Regions from separate parts of the Rhizobium sp. WSM1328 genome, predicted to be linked through region 2. Evidence: predicted binding sites of a transcription regulator. Region 2 holds the regulator's gene; the other holds the start of a gene.
What was found. Region 2 encodes HrcA, which represses chaperone genes, less so after heat shock. Its sites were predicted from a motif close to GTTAGCACTCNCNNNNNGNGAGTGCTAAC; they were not measured.
Positions count from the first base shown of each region.

Region 1 (4,442 bases), on a different replicon from region 2:
AGGAAGGTTGGCTTCAGCCGCAAACTCACGAGGACCAGCGCCAGTTCCTGGGATGCAGATCTCGCCAATCATGGCAGCTGCTTGCCGCAAGATACGTTCGGTGTTTGTCAAATCGTCACGAGCCAGCTCATTGGCGTTGACGCGGATTGCTTGCGCCATATTGGCCCAAAGCGCTGCAAAGTGCGGGTTACCTTCAGCAAAGGCCTCACGTGCCGTGCCCTCGAGGGCCGTAGCGACATCGACAAGACCTCTTCCCGTTCCTCGATGCTGAGGTCTCCGATATTCCTGATCTGCTCTTCCATATCATCTCACTCTAAACAGACCTTCGATAGCGACCGAGCTCGTGGAGCCTCGATCGCTCGGAGAATTGGGAAGAGAAAAATCCGGATTCAAGATTCAGTGCAGCTTGAACTCGCCGTCGACGCGCCGCCATTCGTTCGGGCCGATGAGACGCTGATGGGTATAGCGTACCGAGTGCAGAGGCCCGTCGAGATTGGCCTGCCAATAATCGAGGAACTTCTGCATCTCCGGGAAATTCGGCGCCAGATCGTAGTCCTGCCAGACGTACGCTTGCAGGACGGTTTCAAAATCGGGGATGTGATACAGGATATGCGCTGTAGTGAGGCCATAACCATTAAGTTGCCGCTCAAGATCCGACGAAAACTGCATGCTTCATCTCCTTTTCGTAACGTTGGACGGATGCCGCGAGTGCGCCCGGTCATCAACTGTTTTTCAAACGGAAACCCATGCCTTATTGTTCCTTTCCAGCACGTTAGCAGCCGACGTGCGAGATTGCTAATTTTTCTGCAGCACCCTCTTGAAATCGGAAAATCTAGAAAATAAATCTTTCGCGCGAAACGCTCGAAGAGGCTTCGCACCCGGCTGGACCGGTGATCTGGTTCGGCGCGGGGTCAACGTCATCTTGTTTGTCCATGGAGGAAAACATGTCGTTCAGACCGCTGCATGATCGCATTCTCGTCCGCCGCGTCGACTCTGAGGAGAAGACCAAGGGCGGGATCATCATTCCTGACACCGCCAAGGAAAAGCCGCAGGAAGGCGAAGTTATCGCCATAGGCTCTGGCGCTCGCAATGAAGCCGGTCAGATCCAGGCGCTCGATGTCAAGGTCGGCGATCGCATCCTGTTTGGGAAGTGGTCAGGCACTGAGATCAAGATCAACGGCGAAGACCTGCTGATCATGAAGGAAAGCGACGTGATGGGCATCATCGAAGCCCAGGCCGAACAGAAGCAGGCCGCGTAACACGCCGCTCATCAGTCAAAAAGCTGCCTATTGAAGGAGTGAACAATGGCTGCGAAAGAAGTCAAATTCAATACCGATGCCCGTGAACGCATGTTGCGTGGGGTCGACGTTCTGGCAAACGCCGTGAAGGTTACGCTCGGCCCGAAGGGACGCAACGTCGTAATCGACAAATCGTTCGGAGCGCCCCGGATTACCAAGGACGGAGTATCCGTCGCCAAGGAAATCGAGCTGGAAGACAAGTTCGAGAATATGGGCGCCCAGATGCTGCGCGAGGTGGCGTCGAAGACCAATGACCTCGCTGGCGATGGCACCACGACGGCGACCGTCCTTGCCCAGGCCATTGTCAAGGAAGGTGCAAAGGCTGTCGCCTCAGGCATGAACCCGATGGACCTGAAGCGTGGCATCGACATTGCCGTAGACGCCGTTGTCAAGGAACTGAAGGCGAACGCCCGCAAGATCACCAGCAATTCGGAAATCGCCCAAGTGGGCACCATTTCGGCCAATGGCGACGAGGAAATCGGCAGGTATCTCGCCGAAGCGATGGAAAAGGTCGGCAACGAAGGGGTGATCACCGTCGAGGAAGCCAAGACCGCAGAGACAGAGCTGGAAGTGGTCGAAGGCATGCAGTTCGACCGTGGTTATCTCAGCCCGTACTTCGTCACCAACCAGGACAAGATGCGGGTCGAGCTCGAAGAGCCCTACATCCTCATTCACGAGAAGAAGCTCTCCAATCTGCAGGCGATGCTTCCAGTCCTGGAAGCCGTGGTGAAGTCCGGCAAGCCTCTGCTGATCATTGCCGAGGACGTGGAAGGCGAAGCCCTTGCGACCCTCGTCGTCAACAAGCTTCGCGGCGGTCTGAAGATCGCCGCCGTCAAGGCCCCAGGCTTCGGCGACCGCCGCAAGGCCATGTTGGAAGACATTGCCATCCTCACGGGCGGTACCGTGATCTCCGAAGACGTCGGCATCAAGCTGGAGAACGTGACACTCAACATGCTTGGCCGCGCCAAGACGGTCTCGATCGAGAAGGAAAACACCACCATCATCGATGGCGTCGGCTCCAAGGCGGAGATCGATGGACGGGTCGCCCAGATCCGCGCTCAGATCGAGGAAACCACCTCCGACTACGACCGTGAGAAGCTGCAGGAGCGCCTCGCCAAACTCGCCGGCGGCGTTGCCGTCATCCGCGTCGGAGGCTCGACCGAGGTCGAGGTCAAGGAGAAGAAGGACCGTGTCGACGATGCGCTGCATGCGACACGTGCTGCCGTCGAAGAAGGTATTCTGCCCGGTGGCGGTGTCGCCCTGCTGCGTGCGGTCAAGGCGCTCGACGGTCTTCCGACGGCCAACGACGATCAGCGCGTCGGGATCGACATCGTCCGTCGGGCGATCGAGGCGCCGGTGCGTCAGATCGCCGAAAATGCTGGCGCCGAAGGTTCGATCGTCGTCGGCAAGCTGCGCGAAAAGTCGGAGTTGTCCTTCGGCTGGAACGCCCAGACCGGCGAATATGGCGATCTATACGCGCAGGGCGTGATCGACCCTGCGAAGGTGGTGCGCACCGCGCTTCAGGATGCGGCCTCGGTCGCGGGTCTGTTGGTCACAACTGAGGCGATGATCGCCGAAAAGCCGAAGAAGGATGCCGCCCCCGCCCTGCCCGCTGGGGCCGGCATGGACTTCTAAGGCCTGCGGGAAGGCCCGCGCAGGCCGCCACAGCGGGCCTTCCCTTACATTTCATATCCGTACCAGCCGTTCCGTCGAGCAACATCAATGGAGCCAACCTATGAGAAAGGACATCGAGAATACTCTTCCAAAGCAAGCCACCGCGGCCATCAGTGCTGCCCATCTCCTGCATCCGGCCAAACATTTCAATCACCCGCGGGACGTGCTTGCGGCCGAGGGCATTGGCAAGCAAGAGAAGCGGGCCATTCTCGCTTCGTGGGCATCCGATATATTCGCGATCGAATCCGCACCCGCCCTACGACTTTACCCCGGCACGGATAAGGCCGTCTCTTATGACGAGATCATCCAAGCGCTGAAACATCTGGACGAGGGCGATACGCGCGCTGGAGAGCAAGGTTTACCCGTTGCCGCCAACATCCACCGAAGCCAGCGCCGCAGACCACAACCACGCCGGATGGGCGGCTTCAGCCTGTGTAGCTTCCGGAGAGGAGACCGCCTGCGACAGCCATTCGAGATGTAGAAACGGCTTAATCTGCCGCATGCCTTAGCAAGGATGCGGATCTGATTTTTACCGTCGACTCTTTGCTCAATTGCGGAGGTTTTGCCGATGAAGATCGCCCAGATCGCGCCGCTCGCTGAAAGTGTCCCGCCCAAGCTGTACGGCGGCACCGAGCGCATTGTTTCATACCTGACCGACGAGCTGGTTCGGCGGGGTCACGATGTCACCCTCTTTGCCAGCGGCGATTCCGTCACCGATGCCAGGCTGGTGCCCTGCTCTGACGTCGCCCTGCGGCTTAATCCGGCCGTCAAGGACCACCTGCCGCATCATGTCGTCATGCTGGAGGAGGTCCGCCGCCGGGCGCATGAATTCGACGTCTTACACTTCCACATCGATCTGTTGCATTTCCCGCTGATCCGGGATTTTGCCGATCTTACCGTCACGACGCTGCACGGGCGGCTGGATCTGCCAGACCTCAGGCCCTTCTACAAGGCGTTCCCCGATATTCCGCTGGTGTCGATCTCCAACGACCAGCGCCATCCCATGCCGCCGGTCAATTGGGCCGGAACAGTCTATCACGGGCTTGCCACTGATGGCCTGCCCTTCACCGCCAAGTCGAAAGGCAATTATCTCGCTTTCCTTGGCCGCATCTCGCCGGAGAAGCGTCCCGATCGAGCGATCCAGATCGCGGCGAAAGCCGGGATGCCGCTAAGGATGGCCGCCAAGGTCGACAATGCCGACCAGGCCTACTGGGACACGGTGATCGAACCGATGGTCAAGAGCCATCCCAACGTCGAGTTCATCGGAGAGATCAACGAACATCAGAAGGCGGAATTTCTCGGCAATGCAGGTGCCCTGCTCTTTCCGATCGACTGGCCCGAGCCTTTCGGGCTGGTGATGATCGAAGCCATGGCGTGCGGGACACCCGTTATCGCCTTCAACCGCGGCTCGGTGCCTGAACTGATCGACCCCGGGCTCTCCGGCATCATCGTCGATACAGTCACGGAAGC
Region 1 is NZ_JBYGKO010000005.1:72,809-77,250, reverse strand. It holds gene AC2444_RS34700 (hypothetical protein) at 1-68, opposite strand, end outside; partial or broken gene AC2444_RS34695 (hypothetical protein) at 1-302, opposite strand, end outside; gene AC2444_RS34690 (usg protein) at 397-669, opposite strand; gene groES (co-chaperone GroES) at 945-1,259, shown strand; gene groL (chaperonin GroEL) at 1,305-2,933, shown strand; gene AC2444_RS34675 (hypothetical protein) at 3,034-3,453, shown strand; gene AC2444_RS34670 (glycosyltransferase family 4 protein) at 3,541-4,442, shown strand, end outside.
Region 1: a site for HrcA is predicted at 772-800, ahead of groES (co-chaperone GroES). Genes of this name have one in related genera too.

Region 2 (4,442 bases):
GAAGAAATCGGTGCATGCCCGATATCACGCAGTGCGAGGATGGAACGATCGGAATGGCAAGCGCAAGAAAGATCATCATCGACACGGATCCCGGCCAGGACGACGCGGCCGCCATCATGCTGGCCTTCGGCAGTCCCGATGAGCTGGAGGTGCTGGGGATCACGACGGTCGCCGGCAACGTGCCGCTTTCGCTCACCAGCCGCAATGCGCGCATCGTCTGCGAGCTTTGCGAACGGACGGAGACGAAGGTTTTCGCCGGCGCCGACGCACCGATCGCCCGCAAGCTGGTGACGGCCGAACATGTGCACGGCAAGACCGGCCTCGACGGTCCGGAGCTGAACGAGCCGACGATGGCGCTGCAGCCTGGCCATGCCGTCGACTTCATCATCGAGACGTTGCGCCATGAGCCTGAAGGCACGGTGACGCTGTGCACGCTCGGGCCGCTCACCAATATCGGCATGGCCTTCCAGAAGGCGCCCGACATCATCCCCCGCATCCGCGAACTGGTGATGATGGGCGGCGGCTTCTTCGAGGGCGGCAACATCACGCCGGCGGCCGAATTCAACATCTATGTCGACCCCGAAGCCGCCGATATCGTCTTCCGCTCAGGCGTTCCGATCGTGATGATGCCGCTAGATGTGACGCATCAATTGCTGACCCGCAAGGACCGGGTGAAACGCATGGCCGAGATCGGCACGGCGCCGGCAAAGGCCATGGTCGAGATGCTCGAATTCTTCGAACGCTTCGACATCGAGAAATACGGTTCCGACGGCGGGCCGCTGCACGACCCGACCGTCGTCGCCTACCTGCTGAAGCCGGAGCTTTTCCAGGGCCGGGACTGCAATGTCGAGATCGAGGTCCAGTCCGAACTCACCGTCGGCATGACGGTCGTCGACTGGTGGCATGTGACCGAGCGCAAGCGCAACGCCAAGGTTATGCGCCATGTCGATGCGGATGGCTTTTTCGATCTGCTGATCGAACGCTTCGCCCGCATCTGACTCTTTCGTTCCCCTTCTCCGCCAGAGCGCCGCGCGTCCCATGGGACGCGCTAGGGAAGTGTTCTCAGGCGTCTTTCTCGTCGAAGACGGAGTTGGTTTCGGCTTCCGCCGGCTTCGGGCCGCCCTTGGCGACACCGACCATGGCCGGGCGCAGCACGCGCTCGCCGATGGAGAAGCCTGCCTGCACGACCTGGACGACCGTGTTGTTCGGCACGTCGGGGTTCGGTACCTCGAACATCGCCTGATGGAAATTCGGATCGAACTTCTGGCCAACCGGCTCCAGCTTGCGAACGCCGTGGCGCTCGAGAGCCGACAGCATGGCGCGCTCGGTCATCTCGACACCCTCGATCAGCGTGCTCAGGCCGGCATCGGCCGCAGCCCTGGTCTCCGGAGGGATGGCATCGAGCGCGCGGCGCAGATTGTCCGAGACGGCGAGCATGTCGCGTGCAAAGCCCGCGACGGAATAGGACTTGGCATCCTTCACCTCGCGCTCGGTGCGCCGGCGCAGATTGTCCATCTCGGCAGCAAGGCGCAGATAGCGGTCGCGCAGTTCGCCGTTTTCGGCTTTCAGAAGCTCAAGCGCGTCCGGCTGGGCGGCCTCTTCCTGCGCAGTTTCGTTCTCGACGTAGGCGGTAGCGTCGGCTGCGGCATCCGCCGCAGTTGCGTCAGGTCCGTTTTTCGTCGTGTCATCGGTCATGACGGTCTCCGGTTGGTGTCTTCAGATGCGCCCGATATCGAGGTTTGACCGAAAAAAATCAAGTCTGCGTGACAAAGAAGCGAAAATTCCGCGTGCTTGGCAGTTGCGGCGTCAAAGCTGGTTGCGCGAAAGGCGGGAGACGAGCTGGGCTGTATAGTCCACCATCGGCACGATGCGGGAATAATTGAGCCGCGTCGGGCCGATGACGCCGACAGCGCCGACGATGCGATCGTCATCGTCACGATAGGGCGCGACGATGAGCGACGAGCCGGACAGCGAGAAGAGCTTGTTTTCCGATCCGATGAAGATGCGGACGCCCGAACCGCTTTCGGCGAGATTGAGGATCTCGATCAGGCTGTCCTTCTTCTCGAGATCGTCGAACAGCAGGCGCAGCCGGTCGAGGTCCTCGGCGCCGGCGAGGCCTTCGAGCAGGTTGGCGCGGCCGCGGATGATCAGCTGCGTCGGTTTTCCCTCGTCCGGGCTGCCGGCCCAGACGGCAATGCCGCGCTCGACCAGATCGCGCGACAGGGCATCGAGCTCGTGACGGACGTCGTCCTTCAGCCGGCTTAATTGTTTGCGAAGCTCCGGCAGGGTCTGGCCGGACATATGGGCATTGAGGAAATTCGCCGCCTCGGTCAGCTGTGAGGAGGTGACGCCCGCCGGCAGCTCGATGATGCGGTTTTCCACCTGATCGTGATCGCCGACGAGCACGGCCAGCGCCTTTGTCGGTTCGAGCCGGATGAACTCGACATGTTTCAGCACCGGATCGCTTTTCGAGGTGATGACCAGGCCGGCGCCGCGCGAAATGCCCGACAACATGCGGCTTGCCTCGTTCATCATCGATTCGACGGGATTGCCGCCGCTTTCGGCCCGCACCTGGCGGTCGATGCTGGCGCGTTCCTCGGCCGAGAGGTCGCCGACCTGCATGAAGGCGTCGACGAAGAAGCGCAGGCCGATCTGGGTCGGTAACCGGCCGGCGCTGACATGCGGCGAATAGATCAGGCCGAGTTCTTCGAGATCGCTCATGACATTGCGCACCGAGGCCGGCGACAGCGACATCGGCAGGATACGGGACAGGTTGCGCGAACCGAGCGGCTCGCCGCTTTCCAGATAACCTTCGACGATGCGACGAAAAATTTCCCTGGAGCGCTCGTCCAGCGCAGCTACGGCATCCGAAACCGACGTCGACCTGATGCCCATGAAGCTTTCGAACCCGTGCTGATGATACTTCCCGAAAAGTAAGTCAAACTAAGACCCGTGGCAAAAGGGAATTTGCAAATGAGCGCCGCCAATCGTAGAAGCGGTCAAATAAACTCCAGGAGATAAGAATGCGGCCTTCAGGCAGAAAAATCGACCAGATGCGCAAGGTCTCGTTCGAGCGCAATTTTTCCAAGCATGCGGAAGGCTCCTGCCTGGTGAAGTTCGGCGACACGCATGTGCTCTGCACGGCGAGTCTCGAAGAAAAGACGCCGCCATGGCTGCGCAATACCGGCAAGGGCTGGGTCACGGCCGAATACGGCATGCTGCCGCGGGCAACCGGCGAACGCATGAAGCGCGAGGCTGCCGCCGGCAAGCAGGGCGGCCGCACCCAGGAAATCCAGCGGCTGATCGGCCGGTCGCTGCGCGCCGTCGTCGACCTGCAGGCGCTCGGCGAACGGCAGATCACGCTGGATTGCGACGTCATCCAGGCCGATGGCGGCACGCGGACCGCCTCGATCACCGGCGGCTGGATCGCGCTTTACGACTGCCTGAAATGGATGGAAAGCCGCAACATGATCAAGGTCGAACGGGTCCTGAAGGATCATGTCGCCGCCATCTCCTGCGGCATCTTCGCCAGCCAGCCGGTGATCGATCTCGATTACATCGAAGACTCCTCGGCCGAGACCGATGCGAACTTCGTCATGACGGGCACCGGCGGGATCGTCGAGATCCAGGGCACGGCCGAAGGCACGCCGTTCAGCGAGGGCGAATTCACCTCGCTGATGCAGCTTGCCAGAAACGGCATCGGCGAACTCGTGGCACTGCAGAAGCAAGCCGTCGAAGGATGAACCCCATGCTGGAAGGCATGTTGGAAACGGCGCTCTATGCGCGGGATCTCGACCAGGCCGAGACGTTCTACGAAGACGTTCTCGGACTTGAAAAGATCGCCCGCGCCGCCAACCGGCATGTCTTCTTCCGCTGTGGGCCTGGCGTTCTCCTGATCTTCAATCCCGAGGAAACGGTAAAACCGCCAGCGCCTGAAGCACTGCAGGTACCGCCGCACGGCACGACCGGCCAGGGCCACGCCTGTTTCCGGGTGTCCGGCCGCAATATCGATGCCATGGCCGAGCGGCTGACGGCGGCGGGTGTGGCGATCGAATCCGAAGTGCGCTGGCCGAAGGGCGGCCGCTCGATCTATTTCCGCGATCCGGCCGGTAACAGTCTGGAATGCGCGGAGGCTAAAATCTGGGGCATCGAACAGGACATCTGAATGCGCAAGCTTGAAACGAAGACCATCGTCGTTGCCAGCCACAATGCCGGCAAGATCCGCGAGATCCAGGAATTGATCGGGCCGCTCGGCTTCACCGCCAAATCGGCCGCCGAGCTGAATTTCGTCGAGCCGGATGAGACCGGCACGAGCTTCGAGGAGAATGCGACGATCAAGGCAGTCGCCTCGGCCAATGCCTCAGGCATGCCGGCGCTGTCGGACGATTCCGGGCTGGTGGTCGATGCACTCGGCGGCGATCCCGGTGTCTACACCGCCAATT
Region 2 is NZ_CM172788.1:4,317-8,758, reverse strand. It holds gene AC2444_RS00045 (nucleoside hydrolase) at 54-998, shown strand; gene grpE (nucleotide exchange factor GrpE) at 1,063-1,695, opposite strand; gene hrcA (heat-inducible transcriptional repressor HrcA) at 1,807-2,895, opposite strand; gene rph (ribonuclease PH) at 3,024-3,743, shown strand; gene AC2444_RS00025 (VOC family protein) at 3,740-4,165, shown strand; gene rdgB (RdgB/HAM1 family non-canonical purine NTP pyrophosphatase) at 4,166-4,442, shown strand, end outside.